DNA from 3 places in the Chryseobacterium metallicongregator genome. Region 3 is predicted to be linked to each of the others. Evidence: riboswitches for the same ligand, from Rfam matches in the RefSeq annotation. Region 3 holds a riboswitch; each other region holds the start of a gene.
The links. Region 3 has a riboswitch for S-adenosylmethionine ahead of REB14_RS12820 (TonB-dependent receptor plug domain-containing protein). Riboswitches for the same ligand answer to the same signal wherever they lie in the genome.
Positions count from the first base shown of each region.

Region 1: linked by a shared signal. The riboswitch ahead of REB14_RS14545 (SusC/RagA family TonB-linked outer membrane protein) and the one ahead of REB14_RS12820 (TonB-dependent receptor plug domain-containing protein) in region 3 are both predicted to bind S-adenosylmethionine.
Region 2: linked by a shared signal. The riboswitch ahead of REB14_RS15375 (alpha/beta fold hydrolase) and the one ahead of REB14_RS12820 (TonB-dependent receptor plug domain-containing protein) in region 3 are both predicted to bind S-adenosylmethionine.

Region 1 is NZ_JAVIXS010000014.1:234,478-245,265, reverse strand. Features, by position in the region: gene REB14_RS14570 (CusA/CzcA family heavy metal efflux RND transporter) at 1-472, opposite strand, end outside; gene REB14_RS14565 (DUF6660 family protein) at 619-942, opposite strand; gene REB14_RS14560 (hypothetical protein) at 1,109-1,579, shown strand; gene REB14_RS14555 (hypothetical protein) at 1,593-2,105, shown strand; gene REB14_RS14550 (RagB/SusD family nutrient uptake outer membrane protein) at 2,248-3,741, opposite strand; gene REB14_RS14545 (SusC/RagA family TonB-linked outer membrane protein) at 3,760-6,693, opposite strand; SAM riboswitch class I at 6,777-6,875, opposite strand; gene REB14_RS14540 (type II 3-dehydroquinate dehydratase) at 7,121-7,528, shown strand; gene REB14_RS14535 (hypothetical protein) at 7,592-8,029, shown strand; gene pckA (phosphoenolpyruvate carboxykinase (ATP)) at 8,077-9,693, opposite strand; gene REB14_RS14525 (GYDIA family GHMP kinase) at 9,821-10,726, opposite strand; gene fabD (ACP S-malonyltransferase) at 10,736-10,788, opposite strand, start outside.
Region 2 is NZ_JAVIXS010000014.1:395,038-405,825, forward strand. Features, by position in the region: gene REB14_RS15340 (DUF4013 domain-containing protein) at 1-797, shown strand, start outside; gene REB14_RS15345 (DUF4129 domain-containing protein) at 790-1,581, shown strand; gene REB14_RS15350 (hypothetical protein) at 1,593-2,750, shown strand; gene REB14_RS15355 (AAA family ATPase) at 2,862-3,893, shown strand; gene REB14_RS15360 (DUF58 domain-containing protein) at 3,959-5,281, shown strand; gene REB14_RS15365 (OsmC family protein) at 5,310-5,729, shown strand; gene REB14_RS15370 (MGH1-like glycoside hydrolase domain-containing protein) at 5,807-8,422, opposite strand; SAM riboswitch class I at 8,611-8,717, shown strand; gene REB14_RS15375 (alpha/beta fold hydrolase) at 8,778-9,722, shown strand; gene REB14_RS15380 (ACT domain-containing protein) at 9,722-10,788, shown strand, end outside.
Region 3 is NZ_JAVIXS010000009.1:103,911-114,698, forward strand. Features, by position in the region: gene REB14_RS12820 (TonB-dependent receptor plug domain-containing protein) at 1-1,456, opposite strand, end outside; SAM-I-IV-variant riboswitch at 1,754-1,851, opposite strand; gene REB14_RS12825 (TonB-dependent receptor domain-containing protein) at 1,971-4,199, shown strand; gene REB14_RS12830 (HesA/MoeB/ThiF family protein) at 4,407-5,117, opposite strand; gene thiH (2-iminoacetate synthase ThiH) at 5,255-6,373, opposite strand; gene REB14_RS12840 (thiazole synthase) at 6,383-7,159, opposite strand; gene REB14_RS12845 (thiamine phosphate synthase) at 7,156-7,770, opposite strand; gene REB14_RS12850 (hydroxymethylpyrimidine/phosphomethylpyrimidine kinase) at 7,776-8,513, opposite strand; gene REB14_RS12855 (thiamine phosphate synthase) at 8,489-9,076, opposite strand; gene thiC (phosphomethylpyrimidine synthase ThiC) at 9,073-10,788, opposite strand, start outside.

The sequences.
Region 1 (10,788 bases), on a different contig from region 3:
TGGCATTGTATTTCTTTTCGCTTCCTTTTTTAGGGTGAAGAATATACTGATATACTTCTCCAAGGCCTGTACTTACAGGGGCCAGCTCAGGAGTTCCTACTCCTTTTGGAATTTCTTCCACTGCATTTTTCAGTTGTTCATTAATGAGCTGTCTCGCAAAGTACACATCTACATTTTCTTTGAACACCACTGTAATCACAGAGAGCCCGAATCTTGAAATACTTCTTGTCTCCTGAATATCGGGAACATTGGCAATACTTTGCTCAATGGGAAAAGTAACCAGCTGTTCTACTTCCTGTCCCGCCAATGTAGGACATACGGTAATGATCTGCACCTGATTGTTGGTGATATCCGGCACAGCATCTATTGGCAATCTGGTGGCACTCCACGTTCCCCAGATGATCAGTACCAGAGTCATCAACCCAATGATCACCTTATTTTTAATACTGAATTTTATGATTTTATCTAACACGATTTTTAGGTAATTTTTATTGAAAATGAATGCACACAGCATAAAATACTGCAGCAAAAATATCCTGAAAACCTCTGCAATGGTATTGCAAAGTTTCAAGCACAGTTAAGTATTAGAAAGCATAACTTTCTAAAAGTCAATAAAAATTAAATTTTAGGAGGCTGCCAGATAGGATTGTAGATCTGGTAGGCAAAGTCGTTTTTGTGAAATAAGATCTTCTTTGAAAAGTAAGCAGGGATCTGCTCAGGAATCTCCAATAAAGGATCCATTTTAAATGCTGAAACCGTCATCTGACAGCAGCTGCATGCACACAGTGGAGAACAGATATCTCCTTTTTCTGTAGAATGAACACCGTGAATACTTAATGAGATCTTATTATCTCCTGAATTCAACGGATGGGACGTATCTTCACATGGCATCAATGATAACGCCATGAAATAAAATGCAAGTATCCATCTTAAGAGGTTCATTGTTACAAAGGTAGAGATTTTTTCTAAAATGAATTATTCATATTAAGTATTTAACTAACATTCTTTATGTAAAAACCTATTCACAAATACATACCAAGGCCTTTATGATAAAAATAAAATTCATATCATTGAAAATAAAAATAACTCAATATCAAAAAGGGCACATATGAAAAATAATCACTTTTTTATCACCTGTTATTTGCTGATTATCATTAGTCTGATATCATGTGATAAGCAAAATACAATAAACCAGAATTCATCATTCATTTATAAAGATTTGACTGATACCTATGATTCAAAAACAAGTTTGTTTACACGAAACTATGATTCCGATTCAGCTACAATAAAGGTCAATTTAACCACAGAAGAAAAAGAGAAAATTCTGAAAACTTTTTCAGAAAATAGCTTTGAAAATCTTCCTTCTACAATTGATTGTTCTATATGGGGATATAATCCTAAAATTTATGACAGATTGAGTCTGAACAATATTAATGTAGAATATATTCACAATGCTGAAGAAGGATGGTTCTGCTATAATGGAAAAAAATTCGAAAGAATTAACAAAACTATACAGGATATTATCTTCAACAAAAATGAAGTGAAACAACTGAAACCTTCTACTATAGCATATGAATAAAAAATATATGATTATGATTAAATATATTTTTTCAATATTCTGCACGATGGTATTTCTAAGCAGTTACGGACAAAAACTATATAAAATTGAAAAAGATAAATATGGTGAACCTTTATTAAATGATAAGGCACAATATTCATTTAAAGAAGAACCAAGCGAAGAAGATCTAAAGGCAATAGATACCACAGCATATTATGTTCAGGTGTTTGAAGGGAGATCTTATAATAAAGAAGAGATGAAGAATCCAAGGATAATCATTTTTCATAAGAATGTTTTTTTTAAGAATGAATCACTTATGTATTTTGGAAAATTTGATATCCATAGAGGAAAAAACTCTGTTTATTATGGAGGAAAATATAGAATAAAAAATAATACTATTCAACTTGAACAATTTGGAAATTCTCCAGATTCAAAAAATTGGTATACAAGATATATAACTAAAGGTAAAATAAACAACAATAAAATTATTTTTAATGAAGGTTTAGTTGCTGTTTTTGAGAAAAGAAAAAATTTACCCATAAAATAGTAAATCAATAAAGCAGGTCAACAAATTGGAATAATTGGTTTTGGAAAGGTTATTTTTCAATGACTGATGAAAATAACTTTAAAAACAAAAACCACCGCAAAAGCAGTGGCTAAAAATCAAATCTAATTATAAGTATGTCCTCTTATAAGTTCGGGTTGTTTTCAGATTCTCTTTGTGGAATACTGAATAAATAATAATTACTATTGGATGTGAAAGCAGATTTATCCGGAAAATCGAGAACAGAATGCCCCCTACCATCTACTGTTTTCACCGTACCATCTGGTGTAGTAATCTGAACTTTTATCGGTTTGCCATCAGCATCTACAAACGGTTTTCTTACTACAGCTCCCTGCGTTCTGATAATATCTGAAAGGGAAAATCCCTCTCCAAATAATTCTTTTCTTCTTTCGACCAGGACTGCTGCTACAACCTCATTCTGTGATAATGAACCATTATAAATATTGGCATTTCTGGCAGATTTCAACTGATTCAGAACGGCTACTGCCTGAGAGACATTTCCAGTTCTGGCTTCAGCTTCAGCTTCAATCAGATACATTTCAGCAGCTCTCATATAAACGATATCTGCAATAAGGGTTGGTTTAAATTTAAACTTAGCATACCTCAGTAGTCCTTCCCTTCCTTTTTGTCCGTCCCATGAAAATAACTGGGATCTGATATCATTGCCATCAAAAAGATCTTTAAAATAAGGATCCGCCATAAAGCTGTAATAATAACTTCCTGATGAAGATACATCCAGATAATGGAAAGCATAACTTGCATCAGACTGTTCCTGCGTTTGCCCATGACCCCAAATCCATTCTGCATTGTTGATATCATTAAAGCCATCTTTATATTTTTCAGGAGCCATCAGAGGGAATCCTTCTCTTGCAATCTTCGCAGATGCTAAAGCTTTACTCCATTCACCTGTATTCAGGTAAGTTCTGGCCAAAAGCCCATTCACTACGGCACGGTTGATTTTATCCTTGTTATTTCTAGTATAAGTTTTCAACAGGTTATCTGCATCAGTAAGATCACTTTTAATCAAAGTATAAATTTCTTCAAGACTTGCTCTCTTCTTCCCTACTGTAGTTGTTGTAGATGGCTCAGTATAAATTGGAGCGGTCAATGCTGATTTGTCTTTAAGGTAGCTGAACTGATAAAAACTCGCCAGATTCAGATAACAGAAAGCACGCAATGCTTTAGCCTGACCTTTCACCTGATTCTTTTTCTCCTGACTTCCTTCTGTTCCATCAATTCTTGTAATCACATTGTTCATATTATTAATGGTGGAATACAACATCGTCCAGATAAATAAAGGTCTGCTTGCTGTACTGTTTACCATTTCAGTAAATGCATAGGTTGAAGCAAAACCATATTTATTAGTCAATACAGCCACATCACTTCCCATCGCATCACTGGCTCTTAAAACTGTGGAATACCCGATATTGGCATATGTTGTTCCGTCATTATTAAATTTTGCCCACGTACCGTTTACTACAGTTTCTGCACTTTCAGCTGTTTTGAAAACTTCTACGCTGCTAGCCTGATCAGTCGGAGCAGTATCCAGTTCACTTTCACAGCTTGTCAGCGACAAAAATCCGATAAGTGCAAACGATATGTATTTTAATTTTTTCATTGTTTCAATTTTAAAAGGTTAAAGAGTTGCCTGAAGCCCAAAAGTGATAGTTCTCATGGCAGGATATCTGTAATACGTTGTTCCGTCCAATGCCTGCTCAGGATCCATTCCTTTATGTTTATAGAAGGTCAGAAGGTTTTCTGCCTGGATATAAATTCTGAATTTCTTAAGTCCTATTTTCTCAAAATAATCCTCAGGAAGGGTATATCCTAAGCTTACATTTTTAAGTCTTGCATATGTTCCGGAGTAAAGGAATCTTGAAGATGTTGAGGTCCAGTTATTCGTTGTTGTACTTAATCCAGGAACATCCGTATAAGGATTTTCCAGAGTCCATCTGTTTAGCATTTCAGCGCTCCACGCACGTCCTCCTGCACTTCCGTTATGCATGATGGAAGTATAATCGGTATCTAAAATTTTTCCTCCGATTTTGAATGTCAGTAATCCTGAAAAATCAAAATTCTTATAGGTGATACTTGTACTGATTCCTCCTGTCAGTTTAGGCAAAGCTGAACCTTGTAAGAGCTTTGTGGCTTTTGAATATTCCGAAGTCGTTCCTTCTACTGAATTTCCGCTGGCATCGGTAGCAACTGTTTTCCACAAAGGCTTTCCATTACTTGGATCAACTCCAGCCCACTCCGGAATAAAGAAGTCGTATACTGAACCTCCTACTGTCAACAGCTTAGTTCCTACTACAAGAGAACCTCCGGGTAGTTTCGTTACCTTATTGTTTAAAGTACTCAGATTCACATCTACATTCCATTGGAAATTATCATTCTTAACGGGTGTTGTGAATAATGAAAATTCAAATCCTGTATTCTGAATGGTTCCGATATTCGCCGGATAATCACTGATTCCCAATGATGGTGCTACAGGCATATTAAACAAAAGGTCCTGACTTTTTCTTTTAAAATATTCGATATTTCCTTTAACTCTGTTATTCAGAATTGCGAATTCCAATCCTACATTTAAATTAAGGTTGGTTTCCCATTTCACATTATTGGTAGACGTTTTTTCCAGCGTTGTTCCCGGTTCTCCACCAAGGCTGATAAATCTGTACAACTCCTGATAAGCATAATAAAGCGGCTGCCCGTTGGGTCTAAGCAATTTATCATTCCCCTGACCTCCGTAGCTTGCACGCAATGTCAATTGGTTGAATACGTTTAAACTTTTAATAAATTCTTCATTGGAAATCTTCCATGAACCTCCTACTGACCAGAATCTTCCCCATCTGTTATCTTTTGCAAATCTTGAAGAGCTGTCTGCCCTTCCTGATGCAGATAAGAAATAGGTATTGTTGTAATCATACTCTACTTTTCCAAGGAAACTCAATAAACTCAATTTATTACTGTTTCCGCTGAAACTTCCCAGTAAAGAAGCGGCATCCGGCTCATAATAATAAGGCAGCGAGAACTGACTTCTTGTTCCGGAGATTGTCTGATAATCATATTTATAGAATTCGTGTCCTGCCAATGCATTGACATGATGTTTTCCAAACTTTTTATCATACGTCAGAATATTACTGGTGGTATAAGATAATGTTCTGGTATTGGTTTTCGTTACTGAACCTCCAATTTCAGCACCTTGCCCCAATAATGGATTTGAATAATAATGTCCGTTATAATTCACCAAATCAACAGAGAAACTCGTCTTGAATTTCAGTTCCGGTAAGAAAGTGAATTCCATGAATCCTTTCCCTGAAAAGTTATCTTCTTTATTCTCGTTTTTGTCTAATGGTAAGGTTGCAGCAGCATTCTGATTTTGAAGCGCATTCGTAGGTCTGTATTTTCCAAAATCATAAATCGGGTTTCCATCAGCATCCAAAATATAAGTTCCGTCAGCATTTCTTTCATAATAAGGATAGAATGAAGGAATAAATCTTGCCGCATTGATGATGTTACTGGCTTTGGAATCTGAAGAAGTAGGTGCCTGCTGAATACTGTTTGTATAACTTAAGTTCACCCCAACATTCAGCCATTTTTTAACTTCAGAATTGATCTTTAATCGGGTATTATATCTTTTATATCCCGATTCAATTGCCATTCCTTTATCATCCAGATACCCCAGAGAGAAGAAATAATTACTTTTCTCACTTCCTCCGCTGATATCAAGATCCACCTGATTTCTTGAAGCCACTCTCTGCAAGATATCTCTCCAGTCATCATTCCAAAGTGGTGATGCGCCAGGTAATAGTTTTCCATCTGTACCTACCGGTTTTGGATAAGTTGTCCCATATGGATTAATCCCCAGTGAAGAAACAAGGTTGTCTGTTGCCATCTGAGCTGCCTGCTGAGAAGAAACTTTTCCGGATTGATATCCATTTCTCAATGCTTCCCAGTACAGTTGAAAATACTGATCTGTATTTACCTGTTCATAATCTTTTACGGCTCTTCCGGAGAATCCCTGACTGATATTAAAATTAACTCTGGCCTCTCCTTTTTTACCTGATTTTGTAGTAATGATAATAATTCCGTTTGCTCCCCTTGAACCATACAAAGCACTTGCTGTAGCATCTTTCAAAACACTGATTGATTCAATATCGCTTGGGCTGATAGAGTTCAGGTTTCCATCGAAAGGAATTCCGTCTACAACGTATAAAGGATCACTGGAAGCACTGATTGAGCCAATTCCTCTGATTCTGATAGTAGAAACAGCACCTGGCTGGCCTGATGCACTGGTAGTCTGAATCCCTGCAACCTGTCCTTCTAATGCTTTCGTAATATTCGTTACAGGTCTGTTATTGATTTTATCACTGGAAATTGTAGCTACGGAACCGGTATAGCTGTTTCTTTTCGCTTTTCCGTAAGCTACCACTACTACTTCATCAATCTCTTTTTCATGAAGGCTATCTTTTTTCGGCTTGGAATTCTGTGCATTTACACTGATAATTCCCAGAAAAAAAGCAGCAACGGGAGGTATCCAAGCTTTAGAATTAAATAAATTTTTACTAATCATAATCAATTTTATTTATCATATATTAAAATTTAGCCCTTTGCAGAAAAGTCAGCAAAGGGCATCGATAAATACGATAAAACAAATGCTTATTTTTCCTTAAAAGGCTGAACGTAACACCTTGCCCAATGGGTAGGTTGTTAAGACTTCACAGGGTCAGTTCCCTCCATCTTTCTTTATAAGCCGATCGAAATATGTTTGCAAAGCTAAAAACTTTTAGTCTACAAAACAAGTAGACTTATTTATTTTTCATGATAAATTTTTAATAATTAACATAAAATTTTAATAAAACTCATTACAACAAGGAGTTGCAGTCGTTATCATTTATTCAAACATGACAAATATCATTATTAATAATTCAATGGAATAAATATTTGAGGAGACCTTAATTTTTGTATTATTAATTGAAAAAACTTTTTAATTTTATAGTATGAAAGTTTTGATCATCAACGGCCCTAACCTCAATCTGTTAGGCACAAGAGAACCGGAAATTTATGGAAATGTTTCCATGGAAAGTTATTTGGAAAATTTAAAATCCGAGTTTCAGTCTCATGAAATACAGTATTATCAGTCCAATATTGAGGGCGAGCTTATCAACAGACTTCAGGAGGATAATTTTGATGCAGTGGTGATTAACCCGGGAGCATTTACCCATTATTCTTATGCTATCGCTGATTGTTTGAAGAATATCCGCAAGCCAAAAGTAGAAGTACATATCAGCAATATATACAAAAGAGAAGAATTCCGCCAGAAATCTGTGACGGCAGCGAATACAGATGCTGTTTTATCCGGCTTTGGAATGGATGGGTACAGATTGGCTTTATTGAGCCTGAAGTAATTTCATAACTTAAATATTCCTACAGATTTCTACAGATAATTAAGGAAAGTAAGAAAATAATTGATGAAGATAAAGGATAAGATTTATTGTAAAATCATTGGGCCATATTCCGGACAATTAACGAAGAGAAAATCTTATATTATCGAAGAAATCAACGTTGAAAATATAAAAGTCTGGAATAATGAGGGAAAACTTAGGTGGTATTCAAAGTTGTATTTCAGTGCAGACAATGAACCGGAAATCATTTCTATTAACATAGATGATCCAATAGAAAATATTGAATCTGATGCCATAGAAGTAACTATTACCTTTTCCAACAAAGTAAAATACTGGATGACCTTCGCTACTCCAAAGTATTTAGATAAGATATTGGACGAAGAATCTTACTTTTCTTCAAAACATTTTATGATCATAAAACATTTAACTGAAGAATCAATCAAATCAACGGTCTTAAAACTTGATGAACAGAATGAGTTGATTGAAAACTGTAAAAAATATTAATAAAAAAGCCTCATCTGTGATGAGGCTTTTTATGTTATAGAGAACTATTAGATGGTCTGTTCCTGTAATTGAGGTCCTGAAGCAACTAATTTCTTACCTTCTTCAGTATCACAATACTGCTCAAAGTTTTTGATATATCTTGAAGCAAGATCTTTTGCTTTTTCTTCCCATTCTGAAGCGCTTTCATAGGTATCTCTAGGATCTAAAATACCTGTAGAAACGTTTGGCAATTCAGTAGGAATCTCAAGATTCATGATTGGAACCTGAGTTTTTGGAGCATTATCGATAGATCCGTCAATGATTGCATCAATGATTGCTCTTGTATCTTTCAGAGAAATTCTCTTTCCAGTACCATTCCAACCTGTATTTACCAAATATGCTTTAGCTCCGTGCTCTTGCATTTTACCGATCAATGTTTTAGAATACATTGTTGGGTGTAATGTAAGGAATGCTTCACCAAATGCAGGTGAGAAAGATGGCTGAGGTTCTGTAATTCCTCTTTCTGTTCCAGCTAGTTTTGATGTATAACCGCAAAGGAAGTGGTATTGAGCCTGATCTTCATTCAAGATGGAAACCGGAGGAAGTACTCCGAATGCATCTGCTGAAAGATAAACAATCTTCTTAGCATGACCTGCTTTAGAAGGCAATACAATTTTGTTGATATGATAAATTGGATAAGAAACTCTTGTATTCTCAGTGATTGATCCGTCTGTATAATCTGCTACTCCATTGTTCACAACAACGTTTTCAAGAAGTGCATCTCTTTTGATGGCAGCAAAGATATCCGGTTCTTTTTCTTCAGATAAGTCGATAACTTTAGCGTAGCATCCACCTTCATAGTTAAATACTCCGTTGTTATCCCAACCATGTTCGTCATCACCAATAAGATATCTTTTCGGATCTGCAGACAGAGTCGTTTTTCCTGTACCTGAAAGACCAAAAAATAAAGCTACATCACCTTTTTCTCCTACGTTAGCAGAACAGTGCATTGAAGCCATACCTTTTAATGGAAGGTAATAGTTCATCATGGCGAACATCCCTTTTTTCATTTCACCTCCGTACCATGTACCTCCGATGATCTGTAGTTTTTCAGTAAGGTTGAACATGATGAAGTTTTCAGAATTCAATCCTTGAGCTTCCCAGTTAGGGTTTATTGTTTTAGAACCGTTGATTACTGTGAAATCAGGCTCTCCAAAGTTTTCAAGCTCATAGTGAGAAGGGCGGATAAACATATTAGTAACAAAATGCGCCTGCCATGCTACTTCAACGATAAATCTTACTTTAAGTCTCGTATCTGCATTCGTTCCGCAGAATGTATCTACTACATAGATCTTTTTAGATTCAGCAAGCTGGTTCAGCACTAGTTCTTTACAAGAACCGAAAATTTCTGCAGTAGTAGGTAAGTTTACTTTACCATCCCAGAAAATTGTATCTCTTGTAACATCATCCTGAACAATATATCTGTCTTTAGGTGAACGACCTGTGAAAATTCCTGTTTTTACTGACACCGCGCCAGATTCCGTAAGTTCAGCTTTCTCAAATCCCTGATTTTCAGAAGAAACTTCAGCCTGGTATAATTCTTCATAAGAAGGATTATACACTACTTCATAGTTTCCTTTAATCCCCAATTTCTCTAAATCCTGGATGATTTTAGTGTTTTTCATTTTACTTATATTTTCTATTTCTTTATTGACTTCAACAAAAATAATATTAATTATTTGTTAAAGGTGGTTTAAATATACTGATATAAGTCAGAATGGCAAATAAAAAAACAGGATTGTAATAATCTGATTACAAGTCAATTATATTTTCCCATTCAAAAACCGAAGGAAAACCTTTCTCCCAAAAATAGTTCTTATAGCCCCCAAATTTGGCACTCATTACAAAATCTCCGCCCCATGCCCCTAAACTTTTGACAAAAGAAGGGCAATCTGAGAACAGTTTCTCTTTAACTGTGGAAATTTCAAGAAAATTAGCAATTTTATGTTCATGAACCATCATTAATTCAGAAAAATTTTCCAATTCATTACATAACAATATTTTTTTTGTAAGATCAGAAAATTCATTAACCAATTCCGGAGACTTCTTTTTTGACTTGTAAAAATTGATTCCTTCTCTGCTATCCTGTTTCTGATTTAAGTGAATAAAAATCAGTTCATTTTTAAAAGAAGGATTGAAATTAACCTTTTCATATTTTATTTCAGGTTTACTTTGGAAAAGAACGGCAGCCTTTTCTTTCGCCACCGCAATATCGTATCCACTGCCTCCTAAACTGATTGTATTAAGATAAAACGGGTCTATTCCGGCCCATTCTGCAAGATTATTCATCAGAGTAGAGCTGCTTCCAAGTCCGTAATCTGCCGGAAACTGAAGATTGGTTTTTAAATGATAAGTAAGATCAGTTTTGAATTTACTATTAGAAAGCTGCTGAACATTTTGTAATGTTTTGGTAATAAATTCAGCACTTGATGGAATATTGGTTTCCAGGATCTGCCAGGTTTTATAATCAATGACAGCCTTCAACCATAGTGTATTCTGATGATAGGCTTCCCAAAGAATAAGGGATTTTCCATCTTCTTTTTCTTCAAAGAAAAACTCTTGTCCCAGCTTGGTAGGTACCGCTAAGACAAGAGCTCCGTCTATTGCGAAATATTCTGAAGTAAGCATAAGCTTGCCCGGTGAAAATATCGCGCTCATATTTTTTGTTTAGATTGCAGAAGTAGCTTCTACTGATCCGTCAATTTTTTTGATCAATCCCT
Region 2 (10,788 bases), on a different contig from region 3:
CGCAAATATTCGGATCCAATCTTGGAGGTGAAACGTATTATTTTGAACAGTATTTTTCTGAAAATTCAGGAATGTTGATTACTGTGGGGTTGCTGACTTTTCTGCTTTTCATGATTCTTATGATTGTCAATTATCTGTATCCTGTTTTTTATCTAAAAAGAATTGCACAGGGTGCAGAAAAGATAAAGGCTGATGAAATTCTGAGTGATTTTAAGAACAATGCCGGAAGAATCGGAAAACTGTGCCTTGGGATGATCTTTATCGTTACTCCTGCAATTTTATTTGTAGTAGGTTTTTCATATATCCTGGTTCTTATTATTATCGGGTTCTTTCTTATCCTGCTTCTTTACCCAACGATATTTAATTTTACTACCTTTCTGATGTATGATTATTTTAATTCGGACAGAGGTTTCTGGGGAAGCTTGAGTTATGCTTTACGTTCTCAGTTTTCTTACCCGAATGGAAGTGAGAAATCACCCTACTGGAAATATTGGGGATCTGCATTTGTGATGTTTATTATTATCTACATTGCAACCTCTATGTTCACATTTATCCCGATGATGTTCTTTTACGGATCGCTTCTTACCTCTACACCGGACGGAAATTTTGAGCAGAATCCTTTTACCGGAGCTGCGGGAATCCTGTTTTTTGTATTTTATGGAGTTTCGATGCTTCTTTCATTTTTTCTTTCAAACCTAATGTATGTAAATGCAGGGCTGATGTATTATGACAGCAGAACAGATCTTCACCAGAAAGTTGAATTGGCAGAAATAGACACGATTGGAATCAATGAATAAAATTCTTTTTTTCATACTGCTTTTTTTCTCTCTTGGGCTGGTTAAAGCTCAGGACGATAATTCTGCTTCCGATGATCTGGTAGATTCATTGTACACCACCGGACATTACAGAAATATGCTGCGGGCAGATTCTGTGCTGATGAAGAATCCGGTATCGGAGAATGAGGTGTATCCGAAAACATTCAAAGAAAATATTCCGTCAAGATATAAAGGAAATGAATTTGACTATTCCGTATCAAAGCCGAGAGAATCTTTCTTTCAAAAGCTGATGCGAAAAATCAATCAGATTATACAGCGTATTTTTGGCGAAACAGCATTCACTAAGTCGGCAGAGCTTACTACTGTTCTTATTCGTCTGTTTGCCATTATCTTGGTAGGTTTTCTTTTGTATTTCATTATAAAATACATCATGGGAAAAGACGGGAATTTTATTTTTGGTAAAAAGAATAAAAAACTGGATCTTAATGTTCAGGAACTTCATGAGAACATCCATGAAATCAATTTCCCTGAAAGTATTGCGAAGTTTGAACATGCAGGAGATTACCGTTCCGCAGTTCGTTACCAATTCCTGTTTGTTCTTAAAAAACTGAGTGACAAAAAACTGATCAACTGGAATCCGGAAAAAACAAATAAGGATTATACCACAGAGATAAAAGCTCCCTATCTGAAGGAAGACTTCTCTAATCTGTCTTATATCTTTGATTATGTCTGGTATGGAGAATTCAGTATTGAAGAAGAAAGCTATCAGAAATTTAAAAATCAATATCAGGCATTTAAACCATAACAATAGTAACCATGAATAAAACTTTCAAAACATATGCTGCAATTTTCATCATTGTGATGGTTATTCTGGCATTGCTTGAAGTTAACAAAAAAGAAACGACAGACTGGCGGAAGAATTTTGATATCAATGAGAAGTCTCCGTTCGGATTATTTGTTTTTAATAATGAAGCTAAACATCTTTTTAAAAATAACCTGAAGAAGATTGAGCAGATACCCTACGAATATTACAGCCAACACAAAAAAGAAGCTCACAATATTGTAGTCATTGAAAATAACCTTGACGGTGAGTCATGGAAAAAAATTCTGTCTCAGGTATCTGAAGGCTCAGATGCATTTCTGATGGTAACCCGTATGCCTAAAGAAATTTCAGACAGTATTGGATACTACGATTCTGAAATCTCTTTTGAAGAAGAAAATGTACTGAAACTTACCGATAAAAAATTTCAGAATGATTTTATTAAATTAGATAAATTTCCATCGGGTAGAGGATTTTCATTCATTAAACCTAAAGTGGAAGTACTGGGGAAAACAGTTGAGAAAAAGAATACAGATCAGGCCAATTTTATTAAAGTGAAGTTTGGTAAAGGACACATCTATGCCCATACCGAACCTCTTTTCCTGACCAATTATTATCTTCTGAAACCCGGCAATGTAAAATATGCACAGGATGTGTTTTCATATCTTCAGGATAGAGAAACCCTTTGGTTTGTATCCAACAAAAGTTCTGAATCACGCTTTTTCATGAGATTTATATTGTCGAATCCACCTTTAAAATATGCATGGTGGGTATTTTTAGGAGGACTTATTCTTTTTATCTTCTTTAATGCAAAAAGGAAACAGAGGATAGTTCCTGTAGAAGAGCCATTAAGAAATACTTCCTTGGATTTTGTGAAAAGCATTGGAAATCTGTATCTTCAGGAAGGCGATTTTCATGATATGATGGCCAAGAAGGCACAGTATTTTCTGAATAAAGTGAGAATAGATCTGTTGATAGATACTCAGAATTTAGATGAAGAGTTTGCAAAAAAATTACATCTGAAAACCGGGAAAACTATAGAAATGATCAGTGAAGCAATAGTACTTATCAAAAAAGCTCAGGATCCTTATGCCAGTGTAATGAAGGAAGATCTTGCAAGAATCAATAAGCTCCTTGATGAAATACTTAAATAATATAACAATAGAATAACCTAATGATATAAAGCCGATTAATGTTATAATCACTATTCACAGGAAGGGATATAATTATACATTATCGGGTAAGAATGATAAATTAATTTTATTATGGAAAACTTTGATAACCCCAATATAGAAAACCAAAGTGCTATTAATCTTAATAAACAGGAAGAGCAGTTTCAGTCGAGAATTGATATGATTGAACTTCGTGCTAGTTTAGAGAAAGTAAAATCTGAGATAGGAAAAGTAATTGTAGGGCAGGAGAAAATGATTGAACATCTTTTGGCTGCATTACTTTCAAACGGACACGTACTTATTGAAGGAGTGCCGGGAGTAGCGAAAACAATTACGGCAAAATTATTAGCCAAAACCATTGATGTAGGGTTTAGCAGAATTCAGTTTACTCCGGATCTGATGCCTTCCGATATTTTGGGAACTTCCGTATTTAATGTGAAAAACTCAGAGTTTGAATTTAAGAAAGGACCTATCTTCTCTAATTTCATTCTGATTGATGAGATCAACAGATCGCCTGCCAAAACACAGTCAGCATTATTTGAAGTAATGGAAGAAAGACAGATCACAATGGATGGCACGCGTTATACAATGGACGAACCTTTCCTTGTCATCGCTACACAAAACCCGATTGAACATGAGGGAACATACCGACTTCCGGAAGCTCAGTTAGACCGTTTTCTATTCAAAATCAATGTAGGATATCCTAACCTTGAGCAGGAAATAGCGATCATTAGAAATCAGCACGAAAGCAAAAAAGAGGATAAGACAGAAGGAATCAACCGTGTTATCACCGCTGAACAGTTGAAAAACTACCAGAATCTGGTAAAAGAAATCATTGTGGAAAATCAGCTGATGGAATATATTGCTAAAATAATTATCAATACCAGAGAAAATCAATTCTTATATCTGGGTGCTTCTCCGAGAGCTTCACTGGCACTTCTTACGGCATCGAAAGCCTTTGCTGCTATAAAAGGAAGAGACTTTGTAACTCCTGAAGATATTAAAGAAGCAAGCTACGCTGTTTTAAGACACAGAGTCATTGTATCTCCGGAAAGAGAAATGGAAGGTCTTACTGCAGATGAAATTATCCGCCAGATTTTGGAAGGAATAGAAATTCCAAGATAGGTAGTAGAGAGAAGTGGATGGGCAAACTGCCTAATCCCTTTATCCTAAATCCTAATCCCTAACCAATGAAAAACTTATACATCAATACACGTTTCTTTTTTACACTCATCGGAGTGGGGATAGTGTATGTTCTGGCATTTTTCTTTCCGGTGCTGATATGGGTAGCCCATATTGCACTCCTGATTTGCTTTCTGGCGGCAATGGTAGATTTTCTGTTGCTTTTTAATCAAAAGAATGCATTGCAGGCTCAAAGGATTCTGCCGGAAAAATTGTCCAACGGAGATGAGAATTTTGTAAAAATCGATATTAATAATAATTATAGTTTTACCATACATACTAAGATTATTGATGAAATTCCGTTCCAGTTTCAGAAAAGAGATTTTTTGATTGAAAAACAAATTGCTTCCGGAGCAAACACATTTTTTCAATATTCATTGGAACCTAAAGAAAGAGGAGAATATCATTTCGGAGGGTTGAATGTGTATGCATCATCACCATTGGGATTCATCTCAAAAAGATTTATCTTCCAGAAAGATGCGATGTTGCCTGCTTATCCCTCTTTTATTCATCTCAGAAAATACGAGTTGATGGCCATTCAGAGTGAATTTTTATTAGGCGGAATCAAGAAAGTCAGAAAACTGGGACACACTATGGAATTTGAGCAAATCAAAGAATATGTACCTGGAGATGATATCAGAACGATCAACTGGAAAGCAACTTCCAAGACGAACCGTCTCATGGTAAACCAGTTTCAGGATGAAAAATCACAACGTATTTTTATGCTGATTGATAAAGGAAGAACCATGAAAATGCCTTTCAATGGGTTAAGTTTGCTGGATTATTCTATCAATGCTACGATGGCACTCTCTCATATCATTTTGAGAAAAGGAGACAGAGCCGGAATGATGACTTTTTCCAAGAAAGCTGAAAATAAAATTGCTGCCGATAATAAATCCGGACAACTGAAGAAAATCTCAGAAGCACTTTATAATATTAAAACAGATTTCTTTGAAAGCGACTTCAACCGTTTGTATCAGGATGTAAAATATTCCATTAACCAAAGAAGTTTAATTCTGCTTTTTACCAACTTTGAAACGCTGGATGGACTTAACCGACAGTTAAAATATCTTCGCGGAATTGCTAAAAACCATTTATTGGTCATTGTATTCTTCAAAAACTCAGAACTCCAGACGCTGATCAACAAAAATCCTGAAAATATGCAGGAAATTTATGATGAGATTATTGCTGAAAAATTTGAATTTGAAAAGAAACTGATTATTCAGGAGCTCCGTAAATATGGAATTTATACGGTATATACACTTCCTGAAAATTTGAATATCGATGTTATCAATAAATATCTGGAGATAAAAGCAAGAGGAATTTTATAACTTTGTAAAAGCAATAAGCAAATAAGCAATGAAAATTACACTTAACAGAATAAACGACGACTTTTTATTTGAATGTACAAATGCACAAGGGAATTCCATTCTTTTGGATAATACTTCCCAGCCGGGAGCAAAAGGAGTTTCTCCAATGGAAAGTGTACTAATGGCAGTAGCAGGCTGCAGCGGAATTGATGTGGTTTCTATTCTGAAGAAGCAGCGCCAGGATATCAGGAGCTTTCAGGCAGAAGTAGAAGGAGAGAGAGTACAGGTAGAAGATGCAAAACCTTTTAAGTCGATTAACGTTAAATTCCTTCTGGAAGGAGAAATTGATCCCAAAAAAGCATTAAAGGCTGCAGAACTTTCGTTTGAGAAATACTGTTCTGTATCCAAAACGTTAGAACCCAATGTAGAAATCGGTTACGAAGTCTATGTAAACGGAGAAAAAATATAATCTCTTATTTAAAAATAGAAAAAGCCGGATGATTCATCCGGCTTTTTTATTACTCATTACCAATTACTCATTGCTTATTAAAAGGTAAGTCTTGGTTTTATCAGTTTTGCTACTGTAGCTGTCCATCCCGTTTGGTGGGAAGCTCCTACACCACGGCCGTTATCTCCATGGAAATATTCAAAAAACGTAATATAATCTCTGAAATGTTCATCATAATTGAACTTTGGATTACCTCCGTTGAAAGCTCTTTGTCCATGTTCATCCTTTAAAAATAGAGAGCAAAGTCTTTTGCTGATATTCTGAGCGACTTCATCAAGATTCCTTTTATCACCGCTTCCCGTTGGAAGTTCTACTTTCAGGCTGTTTCCATAGTAATAATGGAAGCGCTGCAGACTTTCCACAATCAAAAAGTTAATGGGAAACCAGATAGGCCCACGCCAGTTGCTGTTTCCGCCAAACATTCGGCTGTCACTTTCTGCAGGAGTGTAGTACACCATATTTTCAGATCCATGTACAGAAAATACAAAAGGATTTTCTTCATATACTTTAGACATGGCACGGATTCCGTAAGAACTCAGGAACTCATTTTCATCAAGCATTCTGGTCAGAACCTTTGTTAGTCTGTTTTTTCGGAGGATGCTCATCAGGTGTTTTCGGCCTTGTCCTTCCTCGTCCCAGTGAGAAACAAGTTTGGTCAATTCCGGCTTGTTCTTTAAGATCCATTCCATTCGGGTTCTGAAATTCGGCATCTTTTCCAGTAAACGGTGGTCAACAATCTCAACGGCAAACATAGGAATCAAACCGACAATACTTCTTAATTTTAAAGAAACACTGTCTCCATTTCCAAGCTGTAGTACATCATAGAAAAATCCGTCTTCTTCATTCCAAAGTCCTTTTGTGCCTTCGCCCAGATTTTCCATAGCTTCGGCAATATAAAGATAATGCTCAAAAAACTTGATGGCCATATCTTCATATACCTGATAGTATTGGGCAAGCTCCATTGCAATACGCATCATATTCAGTGCGTACATGGCCATCCAGCTTGTTCCGTCTGCCTGTTCAAGATGCTGACCGTCCTTTAATTCCATATTCCGGTCAAAGGCTCCGATATTGTCGAGACCAAGAAACCCTCCGCCAAAGATATTTTTCCCGTTCTTATCCTTTCGGTTCACCCACCACGTGAAATTAAGAAGCAGTTTCTGGAATACTTTCTCTAAAAATAGTAAATCTGGCTTTCCATTAGTTTTTTCATCAATTTTGAAAACACGGAAGCATGACCAGGCGTGTACTGGCGGATTTACATCACTCATATTCCATTCATAGGCTGGAAGCTGTCCGTTGGGATGCATGTACCATTCCTTAGTAAGGAGCAAAAGCTGTCCCTTGGCAAATTCTGCATCGATGATCGAAAAAGGAACACAGTGAAATGCCAGATCCCACGTAGCATACCATGGATACTCCCATTTATCGGGCATGGAAATAATATCCTTATTGTGGAGATGATTCCATTCTGTATTTCTTACATAGTCGTTGAAATTTCTTGGGGCTTCAAAGTTGGGATCACCTTTCAGCCATTTTCCGATATTGTAATGGTAGAACTGTTTGTTCCAGAGAAGTCCGGCAAAAGCCTGTCTCTGCACATTTCTTTCATCTTCGTTGACAGTGTCATTCTGAATTTCTTTATAAAACTCTTCAGCTTCAGCCTCTCGTATATTGAATATTTCATCAAAATTTTCAAAAGGTTCATCAGCTTCATCCGGACATAATCTGAATTCAAAAACTTTGGATTCCCCGGCTTCAATCATTTCATCGATCAGAAAAGAAGCTTTTGTTCCCTTTTTTTCAGGATTTACCGTATTCGTTTGATGGATAATAAAATTATTGATTCCATCTTTGAAATAAGTGTTTTCAGCTGCAGGAGCTCCGTAAAGCTTAGAATTATTGGTTTCGTTATCACAAAATACGCTTTGTGTATTGGTATTTCGGGAATAAAGTTTTTTAATCGAAATACTGTCATGGCCAATGTTGATACTTCCGTCATGAGAAGCATTGATTTCTGCTTTATAGGTGTTGTATCCCCATTTCCAGTTGTTTCTGAACCAAACAGTAGGCGCTACCATAATAGGTGCTTTATGCTGACTTCGGTTACAGACCGTTACTCTGGCAAGAATATCATTGTGATCGGCTTTACAGTATTCTATGAAAATATCAAAATATTCATCATTATCGAAAATTCCTGTATCGAAAATCTCATATTCCGGTTCCTTTTTACTGCGTCTCCCGTTTTCTGCAACAAGGTCATCGTAAGGAAATTCATTAATTGGATATTTATACACCATTTTCATATAACTATGAGTAGGTGTATTATCCAGATAATAAAAGATTTCTTTGATGTCTTCCCCATGATTTCCCTGAGGGTTGCTCAATCCAAAGAATCTTTCCTTTACCATTTTGTCTTTCTTGTTCCAAAACGAAAAAGCAAAACATAAAAGCTGTTTTACATCAGAAATTCCGGCAATACCTTCTTCACCCCATCGGTAGGCATAGCTTTCTGCATTATTATGATTGGTAAAATTCCAGGCATTCCCGTTCGGGCTATAATCTTCGCGTACATTTCCCCACTGCCGGTTGCTTACATAAGGTCCCCAGTTTTTCCATTTGGTATCTTGTAATCTATCTTTTTCGGCGGTCATATCTCATCATTTTTCCATACGAAGTTAGTTTTTTTGAGAAGTAATTCCAATTTTTTTCATCTGAATAATTATTAATATTGTCTTGAAATACTTGTATTTAAAGGCTTTTTTAAATATTAAAATAATTTTTTTTTGAAATTAAAAGAAAAGAACTACCTTTGCATCATTCGTTCATTCAAATATTGAAAATGTTATCAAGAAAGGTTGAGGGATTAGACCCTATGAAACCTTAGCAACCCTTTGTGCAAGCAAAGAAGGTGCTACGTTCTACCAAATAATTTTGGACAGATAACTTACTGAAGTTCTTTTCAGCCATTTCCTGTGGCATTTTCAATTGTATTAAAATTTAATAGAATTGAAAACAGAACTAAACTATATTAATCTTACGTATCAAACTTATTCCCAAAAGGAATACTATATCTCATTAAGCTATCAGCTTTTTGGGAAAGATCTGTTTACAGCTCCAATCATTTTAATCAACCATGCTCTTACCGGAAATTCAAATGTATCCGGAGAAAAAGGTTGGTGGAAACAGCTGGTAGGAGAAAATCAGATTGTTGATACTGATCAATATACTGTTCTGTGCTTCAATATACCAGGAAACGGATACGACGATTTTTTAATTGAAGATAATGAAGACTTCACACCTTCAGATATCGCAGCGATATTTCTGAAAGGGCTTGAAGCTTTACATATCAAAAATTTATATGCCATTATCGGAGGTTCTCTGGGAGGAGGGATTGCCTGGGAAATGCTTGCCAAGCAGCCGGATCTCACAGAAATATTTATTCCTATTGCCTGTGATTACAGAACACACGATTGGCTTCATGCACAATGTCTGGTTCAGAAATTTTTATTGAATGATAAAGAAGAACCATTACAGAAAGCGAGAATTCATGCCATGTTGTGTTACAGAACGCCACAGTCACTCAATGACAGATTTCAAAACCAATATAACCAGGAAAAAAAACGCCTGGAATCAGAAGACTGGTTGGTTTATCATGGTAATGCACTAAACGAAAGGTTTAGTTTAAAAAGTTACAAGCTGATGAACCACCTCTTAATGAATATCAACGTTGCTGAAGAAGCACTGGAGAACATACAGGCACGAATGCACATGATCTCCGTAGATACAGACTTATTCTTCCCGGCTTCAGAAATCCGAATGTGTTTTGAAAACTTAAAAGAGAAAAATAAGGATGTTTCTTATCACGAGATCCAATCTATACACGGGCATGATGCCTTCCTAATGGAATATCAACAATTAAATAATATCATAAAAAACATTTTACAGAAGTAATGAAAAATGCTAACGAAATAAAATTTTTAAAGAACAGATCAATCGTCAAATTTGAAGGAGAGGATTTCCTTGGAGAAATCGGGATTGACGGACGTATTTTTAAAGCGCTTACTTTAGCACGCATCAGTGTTGGCGTAATTTCTCAACAGGCTATAGAAAACGGAATTTCTATTCTGGTTCATGAAAATGATGCAGAGAAAGCGGTTGCTTGTCTTATTGATGAATTTGAAGCAGAAAGAAAATCTGGAAAAGTTTCCCAAATTTATAGTATCAATAATGTTTCTGTGATTGGTTTTGTTGCAGAAGATTTCAATAAAGTCTTTGCAGAACTGGCACGAAATAATGTTTTCCCATTGCTTTTGAATCAGGTAGCAGGAGAAAACAGAGTGAACATCGTAGTAACATCTTCACAGGATGAAAAAACAAGAAACATCATAGAATCTGAAATTTTCAAAAAGCCGAAGACCGTTCATCTGGCCATCATTGGTCACGGAAATGTAGGAAAGACATTGATACAACAGGTTTTGGAATCTGCAGAAGAAATTAAAAAACGAAAAAAAATAGACCTTAAAGTAGTTGCAGTAGCCAACTCTAAGAAAATTGCTTTCAACAAAAAAGGTTTCGACGCCAATTGGAGTGATGAGGTTTTAACAGCAGAACATCCATCGAATGTAGAAGAACTAATCAACTTCTCTAATGAAAACCAACTGGAAAATCTGATCGTTGTGGATAATACTGCAAGCAAAGATTTTGTGAAAAATTATCATGCTTTGGCAGAAAACGGATTCGATCTGGTGTCTTCCAACAAGATTTTCAATACCCTTCCAATAGAAGAATACAGAAAACTAAGATATACGTTGAGTAAAAACAACAGACGTTATTTGTATGAAACCAATGTGGGAGCAGGATTACCGTTAATTGATACCATCAAATTATTACACCTTTCAGGAGAAAATATCACAAGAATCAAAGGAGTGTTCTCCGGAACATTGAGCTATGTTTTCAATAATTTTTCTTTGAGGAACGATAAATTCTCAACCATCATCAACGAAGCTTTGGAAAAAGG
Region 3 (10,788 bases):
GGTATTCAGCTCCGAATGCAACATTTAATCCTTTCAGCACATCATACTTTTTGGAGAAATCAAGGTTGACAGTATTTTGTGAAAACTCAGATCCTCCGGCATCAAAAGTTCTTGGAGATCCGTCTGTAAGCGATGTATTAAATGTATTTACAACCCCAAAACCAAAGGTATTTTTCCCAAATGTATTACTGAAATCCACATTCCAGCCATTCCATTTTCCTTTAATTCCGGCAGCAAGAGAATAATCATTTACAGTTGCTTCAATCTGAGGGAGATATCCATTGGGAGTCACTGCATTGATATTTCTTTCAGTATTCGGCAGCCTGTAAAATCCTCCGGCATTTCCAAGACGGTAACTATAACCACCAAATGAGTAGAATTTCCAATCATCATTCACAGGAATTTCAGAGTTGAAAAATAGCTGCCCGGCTTGTAATTTAGACTGTCCGGCTCTCAAACTGAAATCTTTTCTCTCTAATCCTCTGTAATTAAGCTCCTGGGATGTAAAATCTTTACCTAATAATTTTTGAAGATCGGAAATGCTGTTGGCTCCTGAAATTTGAGATTGAAAATCAGTTCCGAAATAATTTACCTTGGCTGCATATTGTTTAATGGTACTAATAATCTGTTGAGTGTTTGACGTATTCGTAATATTTTTATACAAACCATCGATATTAATACCATCCTGCAATGCTCTGTAATTAATTGCATTATAAGCATTGAAAATATCACCTTCTCTTACTCCGGCTCTGGAATAGGGATCACGATATTGTGTAGAACCTGTAATATTAATAAATCCTGTTTTTCCTATTTTAGCTCCATAATTGAGATCTACGGAAATAGTCTGTCCATCTACTCCACCGGAGAAATTATTGGCAACGGAGGAAGCGTATCCACCTAAAAATACCTGTCCCGAAAGTCCCAGCCTTTTTTTCAACCCAAGGTTAACGACTCCTGCAATGGCATCAGAACCATATTGAGCGGAAGCACCGTCTCTTAAAACCTCAATTTTTTCTAAAGCAAATGCCGGAATAGCATTTAGATCAGTTCCTACAGATCCTCTTCCCGGTGTAAGGGTAACATTAATCAATGAAGACTGATATCTTCTTTTTCCATTGAGTAAAACCAAAACCTGATCCGGGCCCAACCCTCTTAAAAGAGCAGGATCTACAAAATCAGTTCCATCATTAACGGTGTGTGAGGTGGATGAAAACGAAGGGACAATATAATTTAAAGCCTGACTGATATTGTTAGTGGGGCTTTGTTTTAAAATTTTTGATATGTTAATAATATCTACCGGAACAGGCGTATCTGTCAGTGATCTTCCTGAGCCTCTTGAACCAAGGATGACTACATCATCTATTTTTTTTGATTGTAAAGTATCCGTCTGGGCGTAGTAAAATGTAGAAATAAGCGCAATAGAAGGAACAAATATTTTTGTTTTGAAATTATGCATGTTGTTTGTTGTTACTTTTTGTTATTAAAAAATTGTTTTTGAGCAATACAAATCCTGTAACCCTAAAATGTAAGGTTACCATTGATGTTCGGAATGTTTGTATTATTTTTTAGAAATAGAAAATGCTAGCAGCAACAACACATGCGCATATAGAAATGGCATGAAAACATATCAGAATAATGAAGACTCACTTCATGATCTGAAGAATAAAAAATTACTGATGGAATGTGATTTCCCTTGTCTTTAAACATTGATTTTAACTTTAAAACAAAAATTCAAGATGGGGATAATGATAGAATGATAAACATTTTTTCCGGAAGATCCGGCTTATCGATTGCAGCACCTTGCTTGTTTTTGCAGGTTGCTATCCCATCTAGAGATTCTTGATAATTACCTGGCAAAGATATAATTATTTCATAAATAAAAAAAAAATTCAGCCTAAATTTTCGATTTTCAACATTTTACCGTAACAAATTCTGTTTTTCAGCGTCTAACCGGATATCATTAAAACATTATGAAAAAAACGATTTTCGCTTTATCACTGGTAAGTTCTGTTTTTGTTTTCTCACAAGAAAAGAATACTACGGGTGCTAAAGAAAAACAAATAGAAGGTGTAGTCATCACCAAAACTAAAAAAGCCGTTGAGCAAAAGGCAGACCGTACCATTTTTGACTTTTCTGAACAACCTCAGCTGAATAACGGAAACGTTCTGGAAGGAATTAAAAAACTTCCTGGACTTGTTTCTACCGATATCGCGGGGATGATGTATCAGGGGAAAATGCTGGAAGTGTATCTTAACGGAAGACCCCTGAATATTACGTCCAATGAATTGAACTCTTTCCTTGAAGGAATGCCTGCCAATTCTGTAGAAAGAATTGAAGTAATTACCCAGCCCGGTGCTGAGTTTCCGGCTACTTCCGGAGGTGCCATCATGAACATCATCACTAATAAAAATGCCAACAAATATTTAACTGCTACGTATTCAGGAAATTATTCTTTCACGAATTATGATAAATACAGAAACAGGACAACCAATTCTGTTAATTTAAATGCAAGGAATAAATATTTCGGATGGCAGCTGAACGTAGGTCAAAACTACCGTGAAAGTATGCTGAATGGTCAACAAGATGAACTTTTGAGCAGCCATACCGATAGATACGCACGTGGATATTTTGCAAAATCCGGATTGACTTTTGATTTGGGGCAGGACAGATTATTATTAAACTACGATATTTATCACAATAATAATGACAACTATACTTTAAGTAATGGTCATGGTGATTTGCCTTTCCAGAATAATCCAAAAGATTTAAGGGAAGCTTTTTATACATCTTCAGATGTTGCCCATACCAATAGTCTCAGACAGGAAGCAGTTGTAACCTATCAGAAACGTTTTGCAGATAAATCTCAAAAATTAGACTTCCAGTTTGGCTATACAAGATCAGACAGTAAATTTTCTCAAGACAATTTCTTTCAGGATGGTACATTTGCAGCCGCTCCAAACCTACCAATCAACAGTCCTACCAATGGTTTAAAAGATATTCTGAACAATAAATCTGTAATGAATATTGCCAACTTCAAAGTAGATTATGCCCAACCTATCAAACTTCTTGATGGTGGAAAGGTAAGTTTTGGAGGATTATATGAAAGACAGGATTATGATACAGAAAGTTTTGGACTGACTAACTTAGAGTATCAAAGACAAACCGCTTCTACCTATTTGGAGTTTCAGGCTAAACTGAAAAAGTTTGACTTCACATTGGGTTCCCGTGCTGAAAACTATGATATTTCCGGGGTAACAAGATATTTTGATAAAGATGCGAAACTGGTGGAGGCTAATTTGATTCCTTTCAATAAGTTTAAATTTTTCCCGAATGCAAGCGTACAATATAATATGATGAACCAGGTTAATATTGCGGCAAATTACAACAGAAAAATCAGCTTACCGAGTATTTCTGCTTTGAACCCAAATAACGTAACTTTCTCCGGGCCAAGTACCGAAGTAAATGGTAATCCTAACCTACAGCCTACTATTTTTGATAATTATGAATTGAAAATTTCAGCTTTTGATTATGCATTTATCGGATATAGTGTAAGTTCGGCAAGCAACCAGGTGGCACAGATCATCCGAAAGGACGGAAGAAAGCTTTACAACGAGCAGGTGAATATTTCGAATATGAAAATTCACAATTTCAATGTGGGATTACCGATTCCTTTTATGATTTTCAGTAAGCCATTTAGTGAAATCATGAAATTTAATTTCAATCCTGATAAAATTAATTTCATGTACTTATATGCAGGATATCAGAAACATGAAATCGATAACCTGAATAATAAAGGCTTCTGGATTTTCAATATCATGACCCAGGTTATTTTACCTAAGGATATCAAACTGACAGCTAACTATAGCTATCTGACTCCAAAGGCGGGATATTTCTACTTTACAGCAGAGAAACCATTCAACAACTCTCTTGATATTACGTTGACGAAAAAGTTTATGAACAACCGCCTGACACTTTCTGTTTTTGCGAATGATATTTTCAACGGACAGATGATGCAGGTACGTTCTAATCCACCATCAGGAACGCCGGTGTTGATCAGTAGCAAATATGACACGAGAAATTTCGGATTTTCTATCAATTATAAAATTCCGACAAGAAATAAACTGGCAAAAGAGGATCCGAATATCCTAAACCAGACTAAAAAAGAAGATAACGGAGGAGTAATGCAACAGGCACAATAATTCTTCTTGACAATAAAATAAAAATAGGCGTAAAATGATTTGCGCCTATTTTTTATTTGTTGGTAAGTTTTGGCTGAAGCCAGTGGATGGTTTTATAAAAGTAAAACGGGCTTCCTTCGTCTACGCTCAGGATCAGAGCCCGTTCCTATTGATATTGAATTCGTGTTATTCGTGAAAATATGGGTGACATTTGTGTTTACATTTACATCAAAAATCAATCGTTTGAAATCTCCAATTCAGCGTATCTGCCAATGTCAGTTGATTAACAATAACCGGAAGATCTGTGATAATTTTTAATGCCTGAAGAGCCATCATGCTGCCTATGATTCCGGGAAGAGCTCCCAATACGCCAAGACTGTCACAATCCGGTACATCCTCATCGAAAGGTGGTTCAGGGAATAGATCTCTTAAGTTTTTGCTTCCGTTACGATTAAATACTGCAACCTGTCCTGAAAACCCTAAAATACTCCCGTAAACTAAAGTTTTATTCAGTTTTACACAGGTATCGTTCACCAGATATCTTGTGGAAAAGTTGTCTGAACCGTCAACAATAACATCGTAGTGGGAAATGATTTCTTCGGCATTGTTTTCATTGAGTCTTTCCTCAATTCCTGTCAATTTAACCTGATGATTGAGTTCTTCTACAAATATTTCAGCACTTTTCACTTTGGATAGTCCTACTCTGTTTTCAGTATGAATGATCTGCCGGTTCAGATTATGAATTTCTACATGATCAAAATCGATAACACCTAAAGTTCCTATTCCTGCTGCAGTCAGATATTGAATAACCGGACTTCCCAAACCTCCTGCCCCAATGACAAGAACTTTGGAAGACCTTATTTTCTTTTGTCCTTCCAATCCTATTTCTTCAATAAATATCTGCCGGCTGTACCGTGAAAAATGATCTTCTTTTTTCATATTTTATGATAATTAACCATTAAGATTCTTTTAAGTTTGTAAGGAAAGTTAAGTTGAGCTTCGCTTCAAAAAAGATAATATCTTCAATTTTTCTTAAATAACCTTCACTTCTTCAAAATCCTTAATGGTTTAAAAATTTAAAATCCACTGTATACAGAATCCCAGTCTTTCATTACAGGATCATAGCCTGCTTTTTTGATCATGACTCTGATTTCATCCATACTTCTCTCGTCACTGGTTTCAAACTGTTCCAGAGATTCTTTATCCACCGCATACCCTCCCGGATTGGTTTTTGAACCAGCACTCATGGCAGTGGCTCCCAGAGATACAATATTATTTCTGAAGACTTCATTTTCCCTGGTAGAAATGGAGATTTCAAGGTCTTCATTCCAGATTCTGTAGGCACAGATCAATTGAAGAAGGTCCTTGTCTTCCATAATAAAATTAGGTTCGATGATTCCTTCAGCAGGTCTGAGTCTTGGAAAGGAAACGGAAAATTTACTTTTCCAGTAATGCTTCTGAAGATAATCGATGTGTAATGCATTGAAAAAACTATCCACCCTCCAATCTTCAAGTCCAAGGAGAACTCCGAGTCCAATTTTATGAATGCCTGCTCTTCCTATCCTGTCGGGAGTTTCGAGACGGAAATGGAAATTAGATTTTTTACCCTTCGGGTGATATTCTCTGTATACATCCTGATGATAAGTTTCCTGATACACCAAAACAGAATGTACCCCTTCTTCATGAAGCAGTTTGTATTCTTCTTCCATCAATGGCTGAACTTCAATGGAAATATTGGAAAAATGAGGTTTTAGCTTACGCACAGCATTCTGAAAATAAGGCACACCTACTATTTTATTGGCTTCTCCACTTACCAGCAAGACATGATTCACTCCCATAGATTTCAGTACTGAGGCTTCAATCATCAGCTCCATATCAGAAAGGGTTTTCCTTTTCAAATTATTATCAAGACTGAATCCGCAATAAGTGCAGATATTCTGACATTCATTGCTGAGATACAGCGGTGCATACAGCTGAATGGTTTTTCCAAACCGTTTTTGAGTGAGCATTTGCGTCATTCTTGCCATCAGCTCCAGTTCCTGAGAAGCGGCTGGCGACAAGAGATTCAAAAAATCGTCAAGAGTTTTATTCTTTTTCTGAAGACTGCATCTTACATCGGCCAGACTTACTTTTTCAAGCTTATTCTTTACCTCATCCCACTGGTAGTTTTCAAAAACATCTTTAAAGCTTTTCATGAGTCTGACTTATTCAAATAAAAACGAAGTGAGTGGGCTTGAAGCTTCAGCATGGTTGGCAATAGCACCTAGCCCTGATTCAAAGGCTCTTCTTCCGGCAATCACCCCTTCTTTAAAAGCCAAAGCCATTTTCAGTGGATTTCCGGCAACAGCAATGGCAGTATTCACCAAAACGGCATCTGCTCCCATTTCCATTGCTTTTGCAGCATCTGACGGTGCCCCGATTCCCGCATCTACCACTACAGGAACATTACTCTGGCTGATGATTATTTCCAGGAAATCCTGTGTTCTTAATCCTTTATTCGTTCCGATAGGTGCTCCCAAAGGCATTACTACAGCTGTTCCTGCATCTTCAAGACGTTTACATAAAACAGGATCGGCATGAATGTAAGGCATTACAATAAATCCTAATTTTGCCAATTCTTCAGTGGCATATAATGTTTCAATAGGATCCGGCAGTAAATATTTAGGATCCGGATGAATTTCGAGCTTTACCCAGTTTGTTTCCAATGCTTCTCTGGCTAATTGTGCAGCCAATACAGCTTCTTTGGCAGTTCGTGCTCCGGAACTATTAGGCAGAAGATGAACATTGGTTTCCCTTAATGAATCAAGCAGATTATCTTCATGAGACCGGGCATCAATTCTTTTCAAAGCCATGGTCACCATGTTTGTTTCGGATGCGATGACAGATTGTACCATATCACTCATGCTTCCGAATTTTCCTGTTCCTAGGAACAATCTTGATTCAAAAGTTCTTCCTGCTATTTCTAATTTCTGATTGTTCATATCATTACTTTTTTTAGTTCGTTAATAATTGTCGGCTGTCTGGTAATAAGTCCGGATACAGCAACACCATAAATCCCGATCTCCTGTAACGGTAAAATATCTTCAAGCGTAACACTTCCGATGGCAAATATTCTAGGAATATCTATTGATTTCTCTTTTAATCCATCAATGATAGACTGATAGCCTTCAAACCCAAGAATCGGGCTTAATTTTTCTTTGGTTATAGTAAATCTTAATGGTCCTAGACCGATATAATCACAAGATTCTTTGATTCTCTGAATAACATCTGAAAAGGTATTAGCGGTTCCACCAATCATCTTATTTTCACCTAAGATCAGTCTTGCTTCTTCAATAGCACTGTCGTTTAATCCTAAATGAACGCCATCTGCATCTATTTCTTTAGCTATTTGTACATGGTCATTGATGATACAAACCGCCTGATATTCTGAACAAAGTTGTTTTGAAATTTCACAGAGTTGGATCAATTCGTTTTCAGGAGCATTTTTCCATCGAACCTGTACCCATTTGATGCCGTTATCCAGTGCTTTCCGGATGTAAAGTTCCTGCTCTTGTCGGGTATTTCCCTGTGATATGTATTGTAATTTTTCCATGTTTTCTATGAATGCGTTCCCAGTAAAGAGGGATTGCTTTTTAAAAATTTTTCGATGTATCGTTTTCCAGTTCGGCAGGCATTTTCCATATTTTCTCCTTTTGCAAGCTCTGCCGTAATTGCTGAGGATAAAACACAGCCGGAACCGTGTTTGGGAAAATAGGTTGTACTACCTTCGACCGGAGCTAAAAGCGTTTCTTTTTCACTTTCAACTAAAACATCCGTTCCCAGATGATCTTTCCGATGTCCTCCTTTAATCAGTAAAGAGCATTGATTCGTATCCGGCAAAAGATGATTTTCTTTTAAAACACTGTATTCGTTATAATTAGGAGTTATTAAACTAAGTTTATCAACCATACTTTTTAATTGATGAAGTGTTTCAAGGTCAAAAAAACTGAATTCGGAAGTGCTTTTAAGAACGGGATCCCATACGATTTTCACTTCAGGATTTCCTTTTTGAACTGTTTCCACAATATTACCCAGAAATTCGGCATCCTTCACTATCCCGATTTTCACGGCTGAAACGGGATAACTTTCCATCATCACCTGAATGGCTTCAGTTACTTCGTTTATAGGACGCCATTCTAAACTCAGACATTTTGAAGCAGTTTGCAATGTTAATGCTGTACATACTCCAAGTCCCATTACTTTTGATTTTTCAAAGGTTTTACTATCTGATAATAAGCCTGCTCCGCCACTGGGATCGAAGCCTGCAATGCTTATAACATAAGGACGTTTCTGCATTTTTTGAATACTTTTAAAGGTTCTTCACTTTCCCAGATCGCACCCAGTAGTGCTGCTCCATCTGCTTCTGATTCGAAAACTTCATGAATATTATTCTGGTCAATTCCACCAAGAGCAATCAATTTTACATCCGGATTGTTCCGCTGTGCCATTTCGTGCTTAATAGTAGAATTCAGTCCATAGCCTTTTTTGGATATACTGGGAAAGAACGGGCTTATGAAAGCATATTCCCATTCTTTTTCCAAAGTATTGTATGTCTTAATATCATGTACCGATGTTGAAATGGTATTTTCTTTTGCAAAAGATTTATATACTTCTTCTTTCCTGTCAACTTCCCTGAAATGAAACCTTGAAATATTAAATTCTTTCCCAAGATCGTAATGCGTATGCAAAACCAGCTGTGTATAGAAAGTTTCATCAATCTGAGTGATGAATTCAATCATTTCATTCCGGCTGATCCACGGTTTACGGATATGAAGCAAATCAAGTCCTTCCTGAAACATCTGATGAATAGTATCTGTTTCATTCGGGACAATCAATTCAGGAGTGATGACAATGATCATATATAGATTTCTTTTCCTTTTTCAATAAACTCCTGTGATTTATCCAGCATTCCCTGTTCTGCAGATTCACGAATTTCCTGAGTAATTTTCATGGAACAGAATTTCGGACCGCACATAGAACAGAAATGAGCAATTTTTGCTCCTTCTGCCGGAAGTGTTTCATCGTGATAAGCTCTTGCTGTCTCTGGGTCTAATGAAAGATTGAACTGGTCTTCCCATCTGAATTCAAATCTTGCCTTACTTAATGCATTGTCTCTATATTGTGCTCCCGGATGCCCTTTTGCCAAATCTGCTGCGTGAGCTGCCAGTTTATAAGTAATTACCCCAACTTTTACATCATCTTTATTTGGAAGTCCTAAGTGTTCCTTTGGTGTTACATAGCAAAGCATCGCACAACCAAACCATCCGATCATTGCTGCACCGATTCCGGAAGTAATGTGATCATAACCTGGTGCAATATCTGTAGTTAAAGGACCTAAAGTATAGAATGGAGCTTCATGGCATTCTTCCAGTTGCTTTTCCATGTTTTCTTTGATCATATGCATCGGAACGTGTCCGGGACCTTCAATCATTACCTGTACATTGTGCTTCCAGGCAATTTTGGTCAGTTCACCTAAAGTTTCCAGTTCTGCAAACTGAGCGGCATCATTGGCATCTGCAATAGATCCCGGACGAAGACCATCTCCCAGAGAGAAAGCAACGTCGTATTTCTTCATGATCTCACAAATCTCCTCAAAATGAGTATACAGGAAACTTTCTTTATGATGGAACAAACACCATTTTGCCATGATGGATCCTCCTCTGGAAACAATTCCAGTGACTCTTTTCGCTGTTAAATGAATGTATCTTAGTAAAACTCCTGCGTGAATAGTGAAATAGGAAACACCTTGTTCAGCCTGTTCAATCAGCGTATCTCTGAAAATTTCCCATGTAAGATCTTCAGGAACTCCTTTTACTTTTTCCAATGCCTGATAGATGGGAACAGTACCAATAGGAACCGGGCTGTTTCTGATGATCCATTCTCTTGTTTCATGAATATTTTTCCCGGTAGAAAGATCCATAATAGTATCGCCTCCCCATCGGCAAGCCCATACTGCTTTTTCTACTTCTTCTTCAATACTGGATGAAACAGCACTGTTTCCGATATTGGCATTGATTTTCACAAGGAAATTTCTTCCGATGATCATCGGCTCACTTTCCGGGTGGTTGATATTATTAGGGATGATAGCTCTTCCCGCTGCAATTTCGTCTCTTACAAATTCCGGAGTGATCTTGCTTTTTGGAGTATTGGCACCAAAACTATGTCCCGGATGTTGAAAAGCCATTTCTTTAGACACAGAATCAAGCTGTTCTATTCTTTGGTTTTCCCGGATCGCCACATATTCCATTTCCGGAGTAATGATTCCCTGCTTGGCATAGTAAAGCTGTGTAACTTCTTTTCCTTCCTGTGCAACTTTAGGTTTATGATCGTAAGAAAACCTCAATTCATCCAAACGTTGATCTGCCAGACGGGCTTTTCCGTATTCAGAAGTAATTCCGTCCAGGATATTCACATCATTTCTGTCCAGAATCCATTGTTCTCTGATTCTTGGAAGCCCTTTCTGAATGTCAATAACTGCATTTTCATCGGTATAAGGTCCTGAAGTATCGTAGATCGTTACCGGAGCATTATGTTCAAAGCCACCATTGCTAAGTTTGGTTGGGCTAAGCTG